Regions from separate parts of the Rossellomorea sp. GAMAL-10_SWC genome, predicted to be linked through region 3. Evidence: riboswitches for the same ligand, from Rfam matches in the RefSeq annotation. Region 3 holds a riboswitch; each other region holds the start of a gene.
What was found. Region 3 has a riboswitch for S-adenosylmethionine ahead of V5E38_RS03330 (LLM class oxidoreductase). Riboswitches for the same ligand answer to the same signal wherever they lie in the genome.
Positions count from the first base shown of each region.

Region 1: another riboswitch for S-adenosylmethionine. It lies ahead of mmuP (amino acid permease); the one in region 3 lies ahead of V5E38_RS03330 (LLM class oxidoreductase).
Region 2: another riboswitch for S-adenosylmethionine. It lies ahead of V5E38_RS23800 (methionine ABC transporter ATP-binding protein); the one in region 3 lies ahead of V5E38_RS03330 (LLM class oxidoreductase).
Region 4: another riboswitch for S-adenosylmethionine. It lies ahead of metK (methionine adenosyltransferase); the one in region 3 lies ahead of V5E38_RS03330 (LLM class oxidoreductase).

Region 1 is NZ_CP144911.1:3,768,846-3,773,224, reverse strand. Features, by position in the region: gene V5E38_RS18445 (glutamate-5-semialdehyde dehydrogenase) at 1-386, opposite strand, end outside; gene proB (glutamate 5-kinase) at 552-1,655, opposite strand; T-box leader at 1,760-1,972, opposite strand; SAM riboswitch class I at 2,453-2,559, shown strand; gene mmuP (amino acid permease) at 2,643-4,052, shown strand; gene mmuM (homocysteine S-methyltransferase) at 4,027-4,379, shown strand, end outside.
Region 2 is NZ_CP144911.1:4,932,642-4,937,020, reverse strand. Features, by position in the region: gene metQ (MetQ/NlpA family ABC transporter substrate-binding protein) at 143-964, opposite strand; gene V5E38_RS23805 (methionine ABC transporter permease) at 987-1,655, opposite strand; gene V5E38_RS23800 (methionine ABC transporter ATP-binding protein) at 1,657-2,664, opposite strand; SAM riboswitch class I at 2,805-2,917, opposite strand; gene V5E38_RS23795 (hypothetical protein) at 2,995-3,357, opposite strand; gene V5E38_RS23790 (thioredoxin family protein) at 3,561-3,884, opposite strand; gene V5E38_RS23785 (ribonuclease M5) at 3,900-4,250, opposite strand.
Region 3 is NZ_CP144911.1:680,338-684,716, reverse strand. Features, by position in the region: gene V5E38_RS03335 (ATP-grasp domain-containing protein) at 1-707, opposite strand, end outside; gene V5E38_RS03330 (LLM class oxidoreductase) at 723-1,772, opposite strand; SAM riboswitch class I at 1,934-2,040, opposite strand; gene V5E38_RS03325 (Ger(x)C family spore germination protein) at 2,193-3,284, opposite strand; gene V5E38_RS03320 (SLC5/6 family protein) at 3,281-4,372, opposite strand; gene V5E38_RS03315 (spore germination protein) at 4,373-4,379, opposite strand, start outside.
Region 4 is NZ_CP144911.1:3,487,379-3,491,757, reverse strand. Features, by position in the region: gene V5E38_RS17260 (hypothetical protein) at 1-414, opposite strand, end outside; gene pckA (phosphoenolpyruvate carboxykinase (ATP)) at 613-2,199, opposite strand; SAM riboswitch class I at 2,511-2,624, shown strand; gene metK (methionine adenosyltransferase) at 2,835-4,031, shown strand; gene V5E38_RS17245 (NAD(P)-dependent alcohol dehydrogenase) at 4,181-4,379, shown strand, end outside.

The DNA of each region.
Region 1 (4,379 bases), 1.9 Mb from region 3:
ACAGTTACATTCGGTCGCGCTTCGTAAATCATCCCGACAACACCTAGTGGCACACGCATTTCTTGAATAGACAATCCATTCGGTCTTTCCCATGTGGTTACACATTCTCCAACAGGATCACGCAAATCAATTAGCTGCCGGATACCCTCTGTCATATCAATAATGCGCTGTTCATTCAGCGTAAGGCGGTCAAGTATAGAAGCAGACATTCCTTTTGCTTTACCTACTTCAATATCTCTTTTGTTCTCCTCCAAAATATAGGGTGTTTCTATTATCAATTGATCCGCAATCGCAGCAAGTGCCTTGTTTTTTTGAACTGTGGATTTGAGAACAAGTTCTCCAGCTATCTTTTTCGCTTTTTGTCCCTTTTCTAATACTTCATTCATCTTCATTTCCTCCTTTAAAGATTCAAAATATAAAAACTTGAGGCATGTTTAACTTTGACAACTTGGAACGATCATCCAAGACTTTTCTACATAGATATTAGGTGAATCAATCAGATTTAGGATGGAGGATTCCGCCCTCTTCACTTGAACGGATCCTCTCTATTCTTAAAATGAAACCCAATTATCCCTATGAATGACTTCATAGCTATGTCTTACGCCTTGAGCCTGAATGACGTGACTCTGCATCCCTTTTATATCCTGTAGTTCCTCTGCACTATATCTACACTGACCTTTCCCTATCAAGAGTCCTTGTTGTGTGATGACCTCCACAACTTCGCCCGCTCGAAAGAACCCAGACACATTAGTAACACCAGCAGGAAGAAGACTTTTTCCATGATGAATGATGGCTGAGGCTGCCCCGGCATCTACTTCAATTTGTCCACTAACAAGCGAATGTAGCGCGATCCATTGCTTGTTCATCTTAATCACTTTTTGAGGAGCATTACCGATATACGTTCCATCACCTTTACCCTTCAAAACATCTAAAAACTTCTCCTGTCCACGTCCTGTTCCGATAAATACACTCACTCCAAGAGATAGTGCCGTCTTTGCAGCATCGATTTTTGATCTCATACCGCCAGTCCCAAGTTTTGAGCCCGCATCTTCAGCAAGAGAAGCAATTTCTTCCGTAACCTCAGGGAGGAAATAATACTTTTTCGCGTCCGCATTTTTCTGAGGGTTTTGGTCATATAAACCGTTCACATCCGTAAAAATCATGAGCATATCCGCCGAAACAAGCCCACTCACTAAAGCTGACAGCATATCATTATCACCAAAAGTCAGCTCCTCTAAAGAAATTGAATCATTTTCATTAATTATTGGAAGAGAGGAACGATTTAGTAGCTCTCCTAAAGTGGCATATGCATTACTGTATTGATCTTTTCTAGAAAAATCATTTCTCGTCAGCAAAATCTGCGCGGTAACGATACCATATTTACGGAATTCCTCCGTATACGCCTGCATTAACAGACTTTGTCCTACAGCTGCGGCAGCCTGCTTCCCTTTAATTGTTACAGGTCGACTTGGATACCCAAGAGCAGAAAAACCTGCAGCAATTGCCCCAGATGTAACCAGCAACACTTCATGTCCTTCCTGTTTCAATTGCGCCAAAGCAGCAACATGATCAGAAAGCTGTTCCTCAGAGATACCTCCATGATTAACTGCCAAGGAACTGCTTCCAATTTTCACGACAATTCGCTGTTTTTTCACTTTTGTCCCTCCTATTCTAAAATGTGAATTTTTTTGTAAATTAAACTTCTAACATGCTATTTAGCAATAAAGAGCAAAATAAAAATGACCGCTTCGCCCTTAATAAAAAGGACGAAACGGTCATTGTTCCGCGGTACCACCTTTATTGATATAAATATATATATCCGCTTGACACCTATAACGAAGGTATACGCCTAAACTTTCGTTTAAGACTCAGGGATAGGTTCGATACTTTCTATACGAGGAATCTTTCAGCCGGTGAATTCCACTCTCTTTCGCAAGAAGATATATGTACTAGTTCCCTTCGACGATTTTCAATTTTTGATTTTTATACATTATGCAATATAGTGCGTTTTTATGTCAATAGGAATTTTTTAAATTAAATTAATTTTCTAAACATTTCTAGCATAAAGTGAAATTCATGTCTAAACATAAGTTTTTTTATATTCATTATGTTGTTAATAGTGATGTAATACTAATCTTCAATTGATTTAAAATTTGATTAGTTAATATATAATAATATACAAGTTGTAAAACCAAAATTTATAAGTTTCCTTACATTATTTAGTGGTATCCTTATATTTATTTTGTCATTAAACGATTTGTTACGTCACTAAATGTCTTATGTAACTAAAACTTGCAATTCTTCAATAGATGATCGCTTTTTTTATTCAACAAAATGGCAGAATAGTTGCATAAGAAATGATAAAATAGTAAGTCAATAATTGATAATTTTTTAAAAAAACCGAATTATCTTGACAATTATCGAATGGATTGATATGGTTATAAAAAAATATTTCTTATCCAGAGAGGTGGAGGGACTGGCCCTTTGAAGCCTCAGCAACAGGTCTGCTTAAGTAGACACTGTGCTAATTCCAGCGGGTGATAACCTGATAGATGAGAGCTTCCGTTTTTATTTGTCAGTAGCGCACTCTTTTTTAGAGTGCGTTTTTGTTTTTTCTGGATAGTAACTAAAGGAGAGTAGTAATGGGGAACAAAAAGGGGCAAGAATTTCAAAGGAACATGCAAGCACGTCATTTAGTCATGCTATCGCTTGGTGGGGTGATTGGAACTGGCTTATTCTTAAGCTCGGGCTACACTATTCAACAAGCTGGCCCGTTTGGAACAATACTATCCTATCTTATTGGTGCGCTAGTGGTTTATCTAGTTATGCTATGTTTAGGAGAGCTTTCCGTACATATGCCTGAAACGGGCTCATTTCACAGTTATGCAGTTAAATACATTGGACCGGGTACAGGGTATACAGTAGCCTGGTTGTATTGGTTAACTTGGACTGTTGCTTTAGGTTCTGAATTTACAGCCGCAGGATTACTTATGAAGCGATGGTTTCCATCGATTAATGTTTGGATATGGAGTGCTATTTTTGCCATTTTGATCTTTGTATTAAATGTCATGACTGTTAAATTTTTCGCCGAATCCGAATTTTGGTTTTCATCGATAAAGGTTATTGCTATTGTGATTTTTATTGTTTTAGGAGCAGCGGCAATGCAAGGGTTTCTTCCGATGAGTCATTCAAAAGCAGCACCATTATTTTCTAATTTTACAAGTGAAGGTTTATTTCCTCATGGTGCTACGGGCATTATAATGACCATGCTTTCGGTTAATTTTGCTTTTTCGGGAACAGAATTAATAGGCATTGCAGCTGGAGAAACCGCGAACCCGGAAAAAATGATACCGAAGGCCATTCGAACTACTCTGTGGAGATTGATCATCTTTTTTGTAGGAACGATTTTTGTTTTATCTGCGTTATTGCCTATTTCCGATGCTGGTGTATTAGAGAGCCCTTTTGTTGCAGTTCTAGAACGAATTGGGGTGCCATATTCAGCTGACATAATGAATTTCGTTATTTTAACAGCTATTTTATCTGCGGCAAACTCAGGCCTTTATGCCTCTTCTAGAATGCTTTGGTCGCTTGCTAATAAGAATACGATATCTCCGATTTTTGGAAAAATGACGAAGCAAGGTGTTCCAATCAATGCCGTCATTTTCAGCATGGTGGGTGGAGCTTTGGCTTTGCTCTCAAGTATTGTGGCACCAGATACTGTCTATATCGTACTTGTTTCCATTTCCGGTCTAGCAGTAGTTGTAGTTTGGATGAGTATTAGTACTTCCCAGTTCCTATTTCGCAGACAATTTTTGAAAGAAGGAAATTCTGAAAAGGACTTGATTTACCGCACACCACTGTATCCATTAGTACCAATTGCTTCTTTTATCCTTTGTCTGGCATCGTGTATTGGAATTGCATTCGATCCAACACAGAGAATTGCCTTATATTGCGGCATACCGTTTATTTTGTTTTGCTATGGAAGTTATTATCTAACAAAAAATTTAAAAAAGAGGGGCGTAGATTATGTCGAACAAAGTCAATCCAATTGATGCTATTTTATCCCAACATTCCATTATGCTTCTTGACGGAGCATTAGCTACAGAATTGGAGGCGCATGGATGTAATTTGGACGATCCCCTTTGGTCGGCACGTGTGTTACTAGAAAATCCGGAACTTATTTATCAGGTTCATTCGGACTATTTTCGTGCTGGTGCGGACTGTGCCATAACAGCAAGCTATCAAGCTACTATTAGTGGTTTTTCCGCGCGTGGAATACAAGAACAGGAAGCTTTGGAATTAATTAAGAAAACGGTGTTACTTGCAAGAAGGGCAAGAGATGATTTTTGGAAGGAAAATAAGCAAACGAATAGGCCTAA
Region 2 (4,379 bases), 740 kb from region 3:
ACTTTATTTGCGATTCTCTAAATTTAATTGCAGTTTTGCCAATTTTATTTGCGATTTTCAAAATTTATTTGCAGTTACTAGTTTTTCAAATAAAAAAGAGGGTTCCCATAAAATTACAACTGGGATACCCACTCTTTTCATATTATTGACTTACAGGTACTACTGCACCTTTATATTTTTTTATGATGAAATCTTGAATTTCTTTAGAGTGTAAAACTTTTACAAGTTCTTTGATTTCTTTTTTATCTTTGTCACCTTTACGAACAGCGATAATGTTTACATATGGAGATTCTTTACCTTCTAAAGCAATAGCATCCTTCATTGGGTTTAATCCAGCATCAATCGCGTAGTTTGTGTTAATTAACACTGCATCGCCTTCATTGTTTTGATAAACTTTTGGAAGCATTCCAGCGTCTACATCAGCTTGGAATTTTAAGTGTTTTGGATTCTCAGCAATGTCTTTAATTTGAGCAGTAGTTGGATCAATTCCAGCTTTAAGTTTAATTAAACCTACTTGTTGTAATAAGCTTAACATACGACCATGGTCAGCTACTGAGCTACTCATGATAATTTTAGCTCCATCTGGCAGCTCATCTAAGCTCTTATATTTTTTAGAGTAAACTCCGATCGGCTCGATGTGGATTCCACCAGCATTTTCAAATTTATAACCATTTTCTTTCATTTGAGCTTCTAAATATGGAATGTGTTGGAAATAGTTTGCATCTAATTCTTTTGAAGCAAGTGCTTTATTTGGTAATACATAATCTTGGAATTTAACAATTTTTAAGTTAATTCCTTCTTTTTTAAGGATTGGTTTAGCTTGTTCTAAAATAACTGCGTGAGGTACATTTGATGCACCAACCACTAATTCTTTATTTTTATCTTCTCCACCTTTATTACATGCTGCTAAAGATAATGCTAAAACACCTGCTCCTAAAATTCCTACGATTTTTTTGAATTTCATTGTTAGTTCCTCCCTTATATGATTAAGCTCGTTTATCTATTTTTGTTGTTACTAAATCACCAATAAATTGAAGAATGAATACGATTAATAAAATAATTACTGTCGCAACAAGCGTTACTTGGTTATTAGAACGTTGGTATCCTTCCATAAATGCTAAGTTACCAAGTCCACCACCACCTACTACACCAGCCATTGCAGTATAACCAACAATTGCGATTGTAGTAACAGTTAAGCCTGAAATAATTGCTGGTAATGCTTCTGGAATTAATACTTTTAGGATGATTGTAAAGGTACTAGCCCCCATTGCTCTTGCAGCTTCGATTACACCTTTATCAATTTCACGTAATCCGATTTCGACCATCCTTGCATAGAATGGTGCAGCACCAATAATTAATGCAGGTAATGCTGCTTTTGCTCCAAGCATAGAGCCAAGTATAAAGATCGTAAATGGAATTAATAAAATAATTAAAATGATAAACGGTATTGAACGAAAAATATTTACAAACGCTGCTAGGATTGTATTAAAAAATTTATTTTCAAGCAACTGGTCTTTACTAGTTAAAAATAAGAATAAACCTATAATTAGTCCAAAAATGAACGTTGCAAGCGCAGCTATTACTGTCATGAATAATGTTTCTTGAGTAGCTAAAAGCATTGCATCCCAATCAACATTCGGAAAAAGTTGTGTCATCTTATGCTACCTCCACTTCAACTTGTTTTGATTCTAAGTAAGCAATTGCTTCTTTGATGTTATTTATGTCTCCAACAAGTTGAATCTTCATTGTCCCATAAGAGCCTTCAGCAGTTTGAACAATTTTTCCTTGTAAAATGTTAATCTCAATATCAAAGTGCTTAACAACCTCAGAAATATGCGGCTGATCTGCTTGACCATTTTTAAAGGTTAGCTTGTAAGTATTATCCTTCCCATCACCTTCAGAAATTACTTTACTGTCTTCATCATTGCCTTTGATTTGTGTTACAAATTTCTTTGTAATTGCTTGTTTTGGACGAGTAAATACATCAACAACATGGCCTTCTTCTACTACATTTCCGTTTTCCATTACAGCTACTCGTTGGCATATCTTTTGTATAACATGCATTTCATGAGTAATTAGGATAATTGTAATACCAAGCTGTTTATTAATATTTGTCAGTAAAGCTAATATTGAATCTGTTGTCTCTGGATCCAATGCAGAAGTCGCTTCATCGCATAAAAGAACATCTGGGTTATTAGCAAGTGCTCTTGCAATTCCGACGCGTTGCTTTTGACCTCCACTAAGTTCAGAAGGATAAGCATTCTCTCTACCTTTAAGACCTACAAGTTTGATTAATTCTTTCGCACGATTAATGCTTTCTTTTTTTGGAACCTTAGCAATTTCAAGTGGGAAAAGTATATTTTCTAATACAGTTCTTGACCACAATAAATTGAAATGCTGAAAAATCATCCCTATTTTCTGTCTTGCTTTTCTTAACTGACTAGATGAACATTTCGAAATCGATTGACCATTTATAATGACTTCACCTGATGTAGGCGCCTCAAGCCCATTTAGCATACGTAATAGCGTACTTTTCCCTGCGCCGCTATATCCGATCATGCCAAAAATTTCACCTGCTTCAATCGTTAACGAAACATTTTGTACTGCGGTAACTGTGCCCTTTTTACCTTTGTATATTTTACTTACATTATTTATTTGAATCATACATTCGTTCTCCTTTCAAAACATTCTAACAACTCATCTTTCAATTTTTTGTAAGAAAGTACTTTTTTAGTCTCGTAATAATAAAAAAACCTTTCAACTCATATGAGCAGAAAGGTTTAACATACAAAAAGTATTCCTTTCTCTCATCTCTCAAAGCACATGCTTTGCAGGAATTAGCACCATTTCAATGACGATCTCATTGACGGTTGCTGGGTTTCACAGGGCACAGTCCCTCCACCTCTCTCGATAAGAGTAATCTTACGATCTATTAAGTTGTTTAACGTAATTTCTTTAACGTAAGTCCAATTCTACAAAGTTAGACACTAATTGTCAACAATTTTCTAAAAGTTTTTTTTCGTTTTCAACACTTGTATATTGAAAAATCGTTTCCATTAGTAGTAATAATCGATAGTTCCCTTCAAAAGAAGCATCTTTCAGTTTTAATAAAAGTCCTAATCTTTGCGAACCTGAATTTAAATATTCCCATCCATCTTTCGAAAAATTAACTCTAAGTTGCGGAATCGAACGATCAATTATCTCTATAAAAGGAGCCTTTTTACTTAACTTTATAAATAATTTTTCATTTAGACAGTTAAATTCTACAATTCTTTCTTCGATGGGCAAAATAATTTGTAAATATTCTTTTTTTATAAATAAGTTTCTAGCTTGTCCTATCCACTCCTTGATTTCCATAATAAACACCTCTTCTTGGATTCTTTAATCTTATTTTCTCATAGATAAGAGGTGTATTCTTTATATTTCGCTCGACATTTACTTTGATAAAAATCTATATTTTAATTTTATTTCTACAGCATTCAACTCATTTCCCGAGAAATATGTCTAATATCAGGAAATATTTTAAGCCAAATAAAAAGAGTGCAACATTCAGTATGCACTCATCGTTTAATATATAAATTATATTTTTTTAACAATTCATGTAAATATGGTACTGACTGGAAAGCGTAGATTTTTTGTTTCATTTCCCCATTTTCAAAAATAAGTAAACAAGGTACACTTTCAACCTTCCAGTTTTGAGCTTCTTCCACTATTTCATTAATATTCACCTTGCTTATAGGTAAATTTGGCAGAATCTCATTTACAATTTCTAGCATTTTAGAAGCTACTTGGCATGTACCACACATTGCGGTATAAATATAAATAACTGTCGTCTCTTTTGATTGAATTCTTTGCATTATTTCATTCTTTGTCCATTGCTGCATGATCTTTAATCCTCTTTAATTTGTACGTAAATAATCTGTAAATACTAAAATATCCGCCCCTAATAATACACTAGCTAAATGTTGACTCGGAGCTGTTGCCACTTCTCGATAACTTCTATCAATGTACAGATGCTCTGCCTGTGGAAATTCTCTTTTTAACAGTCTTCTAAGCTTTTCACCAGCCTCATCTGCATCTACTAACACATAAATTTCTCTTAAATCTAACATTTCAGCAAGCTCATCTAGCTTTGAAGTACCAACTGTACCATTCGTACAGATAATATCTACAGGCTCCTTTATAATCGTCTGTATTTTTCTCTTATCAGTAGTACCTTCGACAATGATAACTTTTCTTTGATCTTCAATATTCACTGGGCATCACCTAATGTATAGGACTCAAAAACTTTTGACTAAAAATCTTTTGTATATAGTATATTCGATTTCCCTTTTGTTGTTTCCTTTTTTTACCTAAATGAAAATGTCCCTTTAAATAAT
Region 3 (4,379 bases):
TCGAACTTAGGTTTCTCTTCGACTTCTTCACCTACTGGGCAGAATAAATCACCAATTTGGCATGCATCCGCTGGGCATAGTTCAAACCCTTCCGAAGTATCTACTTTAACAGCATAAACAAAGTTTCCGCCAACAAACTCGCAACGAGTGATGTAGCTTTCAGGTGATTTGATGTATTCTTGAATCAGTGTAATACCATCGACCGGTTCTTCAAAAGTCGGTCCATCGACATAAGCTTTTAAAGCATCAACACTATGGAATAACTGGACGCCTAGCCCTTTACCAGCGCGATTATGCTTCGTAATAAATGACTGTCCTTCAAAGCTATTAGCTGCTTTAAGAATGTTTTCTTTACCAACAGCTGCAATCGTTTTTGGCGTTTTAACACCATATTTGTTTAACTCTAAATATTGTAAAACCTTACTAACTTCTAGCTTCAAGGCATTCGTGCCATTTAACACCGTACGACCATGTGCTTCAAGCCAAGCTAATACTTGCCCAGTAAATTCCGCTGCGAAACGATGATCACGTGTATGAGAAGAAGCACTCATTCTGCTATAAAAGATCCCTTCTGGTGGTTCAGTTGATAAATCTACCGTACCTTCGTCTAGATGCCATTCCTCATAAGGAACTCCAAGCTCCTCTAATCTTTTTGTTAAATGCACAGTCCACTCACTATTTTCATGAATTACGTATACTTTGCTCATCTTTAAATCCCCTTTCTAGCTTTTTATTAAACTACGTTTTTGTTCTACTAATGGCATAACTTGCTTTGAAAAGCGTTCCATTTCCTCTAGTTGAGGTGAAAATTGTAATAATAATAAGTCTAAGCCAGCTTCTTCAAATTGTAAAATTCGGTCTGCAATTTGCTCTGGTGTTCCTACTAGTTTTGGTCTAAGACCACGATTAGAAACTGAGTAATCTTGTAATTGTATTTGTTGCTCTAATTGTGATTTTGTCGTGAAGTCTTTAAAACCAGCATATCCGCTTGAATCTTTCACTGTTGTAATTTTTTCTAGCTCAGCCAAAGCCTCTTCTTCTGTATCTCTACAAATAACATAAGCAGCCATACCGAAAGAACTTAAAGGTGCATTACCAGTTTGTTCACGGCGTACTTTCATATCTGTTACTTTCTGATTAATTTCTTCAATTGTTCCACCGTGCATCACATATGCGTCACATTTTTCAACGATTGTTTGCTTACCTTTTTCACTTTCACCACCTGCATAAAGAATCGGGTTTGGTCTTTGGACAGGTTTTGGAGCAAGTTTCGTATCCTTTAAGTCGTAAAATTTCCCTGAATAATTGAACGTTTCTTCTGTCCATAAGCCTTTTAGGACATCAATAAACTCCTCTGTACGAGCATAACGCTCATCATGTTCTGTAAAAATACCGCCATATTGACGAGCCTCTTCTGCCCACCATGCAGAAACGACGTTTAGCGTAAAACGACCGTTACTGATTTGATCGATATTAGCAGCCATTTTTGCTGTTACTGCAGGATTATGAAAACCTGGACGAATCGCAGTCATAATTTCGATTTTTTCCGTTACTGCAGCAAGTGCTGCTGCTGTTGACCAAGCTTCAAGTGAATCATGCTCTGGACCTTTAATATCGTTTAAATATAATTCAGCAATTAAAGTAGTCGAATATCCCCATCTTTCAGCTGATTGAATGACCGCTTTAGCATATTCAAATGTTGATGGCATGCTTTCGTCATCCACATTACGTAACCATCCTCCAAAAATCGGTAACCAAAAACCATATTTCATTTCTATTCTCTCCTTCATCCTCAAAATTGTCTAGTTTTCGCATTGGTTAAGTTGGATTTATATATAGTGGAATTCAGTTTTTGTTTAACCTTCCGCGAAATAAATAAAAAAAGAAAAAAGCCTCTTTCATTCAGAAAGAGGCATCGGAAACAATTGTTTTCGACTTATCTATCAGAATGATTTCATTCTGCAGGAAGTGGCACCGTTCCTAAATAAGGAGGTTGCCGGACGTCATAGGGCCTGATCCCTCGGTCACTCTCGATAAGTTTGAATTATGTAATTTCTTTAACTGAATCATAAATCCTAGTAAACACATTGTCAATAAGGGAATTCAAACATTTTATTAAGATAGCGCTTTGATCGTTGTATTTATTAGAAAAAATAAAGTTTTATAATTATTTAATTGACATTAAATCGAATTTAATACATAGTACCAGTTCCCTTTAGTTTCACTTCTGATTTTACTCGAAATTCAAGTTTCGGATAAATTTCTTCCCACTTATATATTTCTTTTTTTGTCACTCCGTATTTTGCTTGATAGTTTAAGCCAAGTCCAAGTGGATCAACATTTAATTCCTGTAGACGTACTAGAAATTTTTTTGTTCTTGAGCTCAAAATGATTGATGCTTTTTTCTCATACTCTTTCAATTCTCTATTTTGATGTAATGATTTTTTAGATTCTTCAATAAATCCTTTTACCTTTATATGAACGTCTACATATGGCTTTTTACTTTTAGGGACAACGATTTTCATGTCAGATTTCGTATTTCCAGCACTTACATAAAATTGATTTTTTCCTTTTCCAACATTAATTAATGTTGTTTTTTTTGGATTTAATAGCTCATTAAGTAATCTTGTTTCATCGCGATTTAATACTGCTTTAAATTTTGTTCCTTTAAAAACGGCGGAAGTATTAATTTTAAAGGAACTATCGAACGGTTCAATAATAGGTAAATATGGATCTATACCGTTTTCCTTCAATCGCATATAATAATCATTAAGTATCTCTGCCATAACGTATGGTGACCTATTTGATTCTTCATTAAAAGCTAACACAACAGCGTTACCCGCTAATCTCTCTGATTTGACCTTCCATGATAAAGTTTCTTTTGCAGAAGGTTCTCCTACAGCTACATAAGCAACGCCTTGAATATCTGGCCGTTTAATAAACCACTTCATCAAATCTATTTGGTTTTCAACTAGTAGCTCTTTATCGATAAGGATTACCCTACAATGAGCAAAATCTAATTTTTTATCTACTAAAGATTGGATTATTCTAATTGCCTCAGAAACTGAAGTTGATTTTTGAGAGATAATTTGAAAATCTGACTTACCTGCTCCAACCTGTGCTGAAGGGATTGCTAATTTCACTGACACAAGGTAGACCCCATTTTCATCTGTTTGGTCGATTCCTATCCCTACGACAAAAAAACGTTTATCAACATCAAGTAATTGGCAACCAGACATAAAACTTAATTCCATAATTAACAACAACGTTAAAATACGTTTCATGCTCTTTGCCTCCGAGATAAGAAAAAAATCAAAAATACTAATATAACTTCAGCTGGAAAACGGATATTTTGCCATATTTTAATCAGATCAAATAATTCTCTTTCGTTCATAATCATCTGCAGTATCATCGTAACGACTCCAAAAAATAGTAAGATCATAAACCCATAATATTTCCTTTTTTTAGCAGGTTTCAAATTATAATTAAAAAACATTCCTTCAAATAGTTTTAAACCAACATGCCATGTTAATATGCCAAATAGAAATGACAATAAAAGGAATATATAAAGCATCAAATATAGCACTCTTTCGATAAACCCATATTCCATTCTTAGAGAATCAGTTATAAAGATCCAAGGAAACACTACTTCATTGACTCCTTTTACACCTAAAAAAGCAATTGGGACGAAAAATGTAAAACTAATTACCACTAATCCGATTAAAGGCAAAACCCAAAGAAATTTTACAACCTTTTTAGTATCAAGATAACGATTGAGGATTGCTAAATTTATATACCCTGTGAAAAAATAAGTAGCAGCAGTAATAGAGCTATAACTAGGCATTTGCCAAAAGTAGTGGAGAATTCTTTTAATATGGACGAAATAAAAATATTTGCTTGACATAGCTTTATAAACGATAAAAAAAACAATTGGAGTAGCAACAAGAACCATTATTTCAATAACGTTTAGTATTGATTTTGTATGAGTATTTGCTCCAAATATAACAATAACTAGAAAAAAAGCTAAAACGTATTTCATATTTAACTCAGGAGTTAAGTACAGTACAGTTATATAAGTAAATGAAATTAAAACAAATGCTCCTGCAGCCAACCACATAATGCCTAAAAATGCTAAGTAAGTGTTTTTAATAAATGAGGGTAGCCGATTGGTAAAAATTTCAGGCAATCCTTTATTAGGAAATTTACTTATTCCGATCGTAAACAAATAAATAAAAATTCCGCCAATTAAAATACTTAACACCATAGATATAAGAGACCCATTAAATCGTTCGCCAATTAAAACCATTGGTACATTGATAATAATGTTCAACATCATTGTTAACAGTACAGTATTGTAAAAGTGACGAGTCAACTAGCTT
Region 4 (4,379 bases), 2.2 Mb from region 3:
ATCTATTGTCATATTTGAAGTAGCAATAGAACTATTGAGATCAAAAACGGCTCTTCTATTTATGATTTCGTATACTTCATTATGATTTATTTCTTCAATATTGACACCAAATATTGATTGGACTTTTTTAGGTAGTTCTATTTCTATTCGACCATTTTTTATATCGTTTTTAAAACGTTCCGGTACTGATACGACCAAATAATATTCAACTCCATAAAGTAATTGATTGTCAGAATTTTTTATTTCAAAATATCTTTTGGATAAAGATTCAATATTCGGCTCACTTTCTTTAGATGTTTGTGAATCATGCTTATCTAATTTTTGAGACGAGGTACCAGTATTAAGTAAAAAATAGGTAGTTAATAAAATTGCTGTAAATGAAAAAATCAGAGTTAATAACTTTATTGATCTCATTAAAATCCTCCATTAAATCCGATAAAATAACTGGTGAGTATTAATGATATTCAGTCAAATTCAATATTATATTAATCTTATTCTTTAAATGTAAAAAATTTCCTTTTAATGAGTAATCTAGTTGTTAAATAAAAAAAGGCTGCCAAAAAGTCATAAATCCCGACTTATTGGACAGCCCTTACATTTTACTTTATTAGATTATTTTAAAGGTCCACCAAGTTCAGCTAATTTAGCATCAAAGCCTTCAAATTTTTTGAAGTTTTCTTTGAATTTAGTTACTAATTCAAGAGCTTTTTGATCATAAGCTGATTTGTCTTCCCAAGTAGTTGAAGGAACTAATACGCTATCAGGTACACCAGGTACATGAGTTGGAATTGCTAAACCGAAAAACTCATCTTGTGTAGTTTCAATGTTGTTTAAATCACCTTCAAGTGCAGCGTGAACCATTGCTCTTGTGTAAGAAAGATTCATACGTTTACCAACGCCATATTCTCCACCAGTCCAACCAGTGTTTACTAAGAATACATTTACATTATGTTTTTCAATTTTTTCACCAAGCATTTTTGCATATTCTACAGCTGGAAGCGGTAAGAATGGTGATCCGAAACATGTTGAGAATGTTACTTGTGGAGAAGTAACGCCACGCTCAGTACCTGCTAATTTACTAGTAAATCCACTTAAGAAGTGGTACATAGCTTGCTCTTTTGTTAGTTTACTGATTGGAGGTAATACTCCAAATGCATCAGCTGTTAAAAAGATAATTGCATGCGGATGACCAGCAACACTTGGCTCAATGATATTTTGAATTGCTTGCATTGGGTATGCAGCACGAGTATTTTCTGTTAAAGTTGTATCATCATAGTCAGCTAAACGGCTATCAGATTTAACAACAACATTTTCTAACACTGTACCAAATTTAATTGCAGAGAAAATTTGTGGCTCTTTTTCAAATGTTAAATTGATACATTTAGCGTAGCAACCGCCTTCAATATTGAATACACCATTATCTGACCAGCCGTGCTCATCATCACCGATTAACTTACGGTCTGCATCTGCAGATAATGTAGTTTTACCAGTTCCTGAAAGTCCAAAGAATAATGCTACATCGCCTTCGCTACCTACGTTAGCAGAACAGTGCATTGGTAAAACATTATTTTGTGGTAATAGGAAATTCATGATTGAGAAAATAGATTTTTTCATTTCTCCAGCATATTCCGTTCCACCAATTAAGATAATTTTCTTTTCAAATGATACAATAACAAATGCTTCTGAATTTGTTCCATCAACTACTGGGTCTGCTTTAAATGTTGGAGCAGAAACAATTGTAAATTCTGCTTCATGAGTTTGCAGCTCTTGCTCAGTTGGGCGAATAAATAATTGATGAGCAAATAAGTTGTGCCATGCAAATTCGTTAATTACTTGGATAGGTAAACGATACTCCGTGTCAGCACCAGCAAATCCTTTAAATAAGAATAATTCGTTACGATCTTTTAAGTAGTTAAGTACTTTGCTATATAATTTTTCGAATACGTCAGCAGAGATTGGTTGATTTACTGAACCCCAATCGATTAAATTTTCAACAGATGCCTCTTGAACAATAAATTTATCTTTAGGTGAACGTCCAGTATATTTGCCTGTTGAAACGCTAACTGCTCCTGTTGACGTTAAAATTCCTTCTTGTCTTGTTAGGACTTTTTCAACTAACTCAGAAACGCTTAGTTGGTTATACACTTGATTACTAGTAAGTAATTCGTTTAATTCAAAGTTTACATCAACTGTCTTCATATACTAATACCATCCTTTAAATATAATTTGTCTGCCATGTAGGTATCTCGATAAATAGTATAACACATTTATTTTAATAGTGTATACTATTAGTTGGCAAAATGTGTTATGAATTTGATTAAAAAATAAATTTGAGTAAAATTTACTTATTTAATGAAGTAGTTTATTAAATGTAAGTATAATAATTAGTAATTTCCCATTAAATAGAAATGAATGTAGAGATAAAGTTATTGTAGAATTATGTTTAAGTTATGATGAAAATTGTTGACAAGAAAGTGAAATTTTAATATGATACTTTTCATACGGATACTCTCTTATCCCGAGTAGGTGGAGGGATACAGGCCCTACGAAGCCCAGCAACCTCACTTTTAGTGAAAGGTGCTGAACCTGATGCAAGACTTTTTTTATGTCTTGGACGATAAGAGCGAAAGGTAAATAACCAAGAACCCTTTCCTCATGTAATATTTGATAAGAGGAAGGCTTTTTTTTTGCTCAAAACTTAAATACAGTGGCAATTTCGTAATTTACACTGAGTTATCTTTATCTTAAATGGGAAACATAGGAATAGGAACAAACTTTTTATTCTTATGTTGAGAAAAAAGAGATCCGTCACATTCAATTTAGGAGGGGACTCAATGTCACAACGTCGTTTATTTACTTCAGAATCAGTTACAGAAGGACATCCAGATAAAATCTGTGACCAAATCTCAGATTCAATTCTTGATGCAATTTTAGCAAATGATCCGAATGCTCGTGTAGCAGCGGAAACTTCAGTTACAACAGGTTTAGTACTTGTTGCAGGTGAAATTACAACTTCTACTTATGTAGATATCCCAAAAATCGTTCGCGAAACAATCCGTGAAATCGGTTATGACCGTGCAAAATACGGATTTGATGCAGATACATGTGCAGTTTTAACTTCTATCGATGAGCAATCAGCAGATATCGCTCTAGGTGTAGACCAAGCTTTAGAAGCTCGTGAAGGTAGCATGACAGATGAAGAAATTGAAGCAATCGGTGCAGGAGACCAAGGTTTAATGTTCGGTTTTGCTGTAAATGAAACACCTGAATTAATGCCACTTCCAATTTCATTATCTCACAAAATTGCTCGCCGTTTAACTGAAGTTAGAAAAAATGAAACAGTTTCTTACTTACGTCCAGACGGTAAAACTCAAGTAACAGTTGAGTATGATGAAAACAACAAACCAGTTCGTATTGATGCAATTGTTGTATCAACACAACATGGTCCAGAAGCTACTCAAGCTCAAATTGAAAATGATATTAAAGAACTTGTAATTAAACCAGTTGTACCAGCTGAGTTAATTGATGAAAACACAAAATTCTTTATCAACCCAACAGGTCGTTTCGTAATCGGTGGACCTCAAGGGGATGCTGGTTTAACAGGTCGTAAAATTATTGTTGATACTTACGGTGGATATGCTCGTCACGGTGGTGGCGCATTCTCTGGTAAAGATGCAACTAAAGTTGACCGTTCCGCTGCTTACGCTGCACGTTACGTTGCGAAAAACATCGTGGCTGCTGGCTTAGCTGATAAAGCTGAAGTTCAATTAGCATATGCAATTGGTGTAGCTAAACCAGTTTCAATCGCTATTGATACTTTTGGTACAGGTAAAGTTTCAGAAGAAAAATTAGTTGAAGTAATTCGCAACAACTTCGACCTACGTCCAGCTGGAATTATTAAAATGCTTGACCTACGTCGTCCAATTTACAAACAAACTGCTGCTTATGGTCACTTTGGCCGTACAGATATCGATCTTCCTTGGGAGCGTACTGATAAAGCAGAAGTTTTAAAAACTGAAGCAGGTCTATAATAAATGATTAAGGCTGAATATGGCATATGCTATATTCAGTCTTTTTTGTTTAGTTAGATTCACACTGTTTTATTCTACATAGAGGTATACTTAAAAATCATTTTTCATAGGTTTAAATGACTCAATTAAAGTTTGTAATGGAGGAACCAATGAAAGCGATTATATGTACAAAATATGGTCCACCAGAAGTTCTTCAAACAACAGAAGTTGAAAAACCAAAAATAAAAGATGATGAGGTATTAATTAAAATACACGCAACAACTGTAACCGCAGGAGATGTAAAACTTCGAAGCTCCGATTTTCCTTTTATGTATTGGCTACCTTCACGACTTATGTTTGGCCTCACTA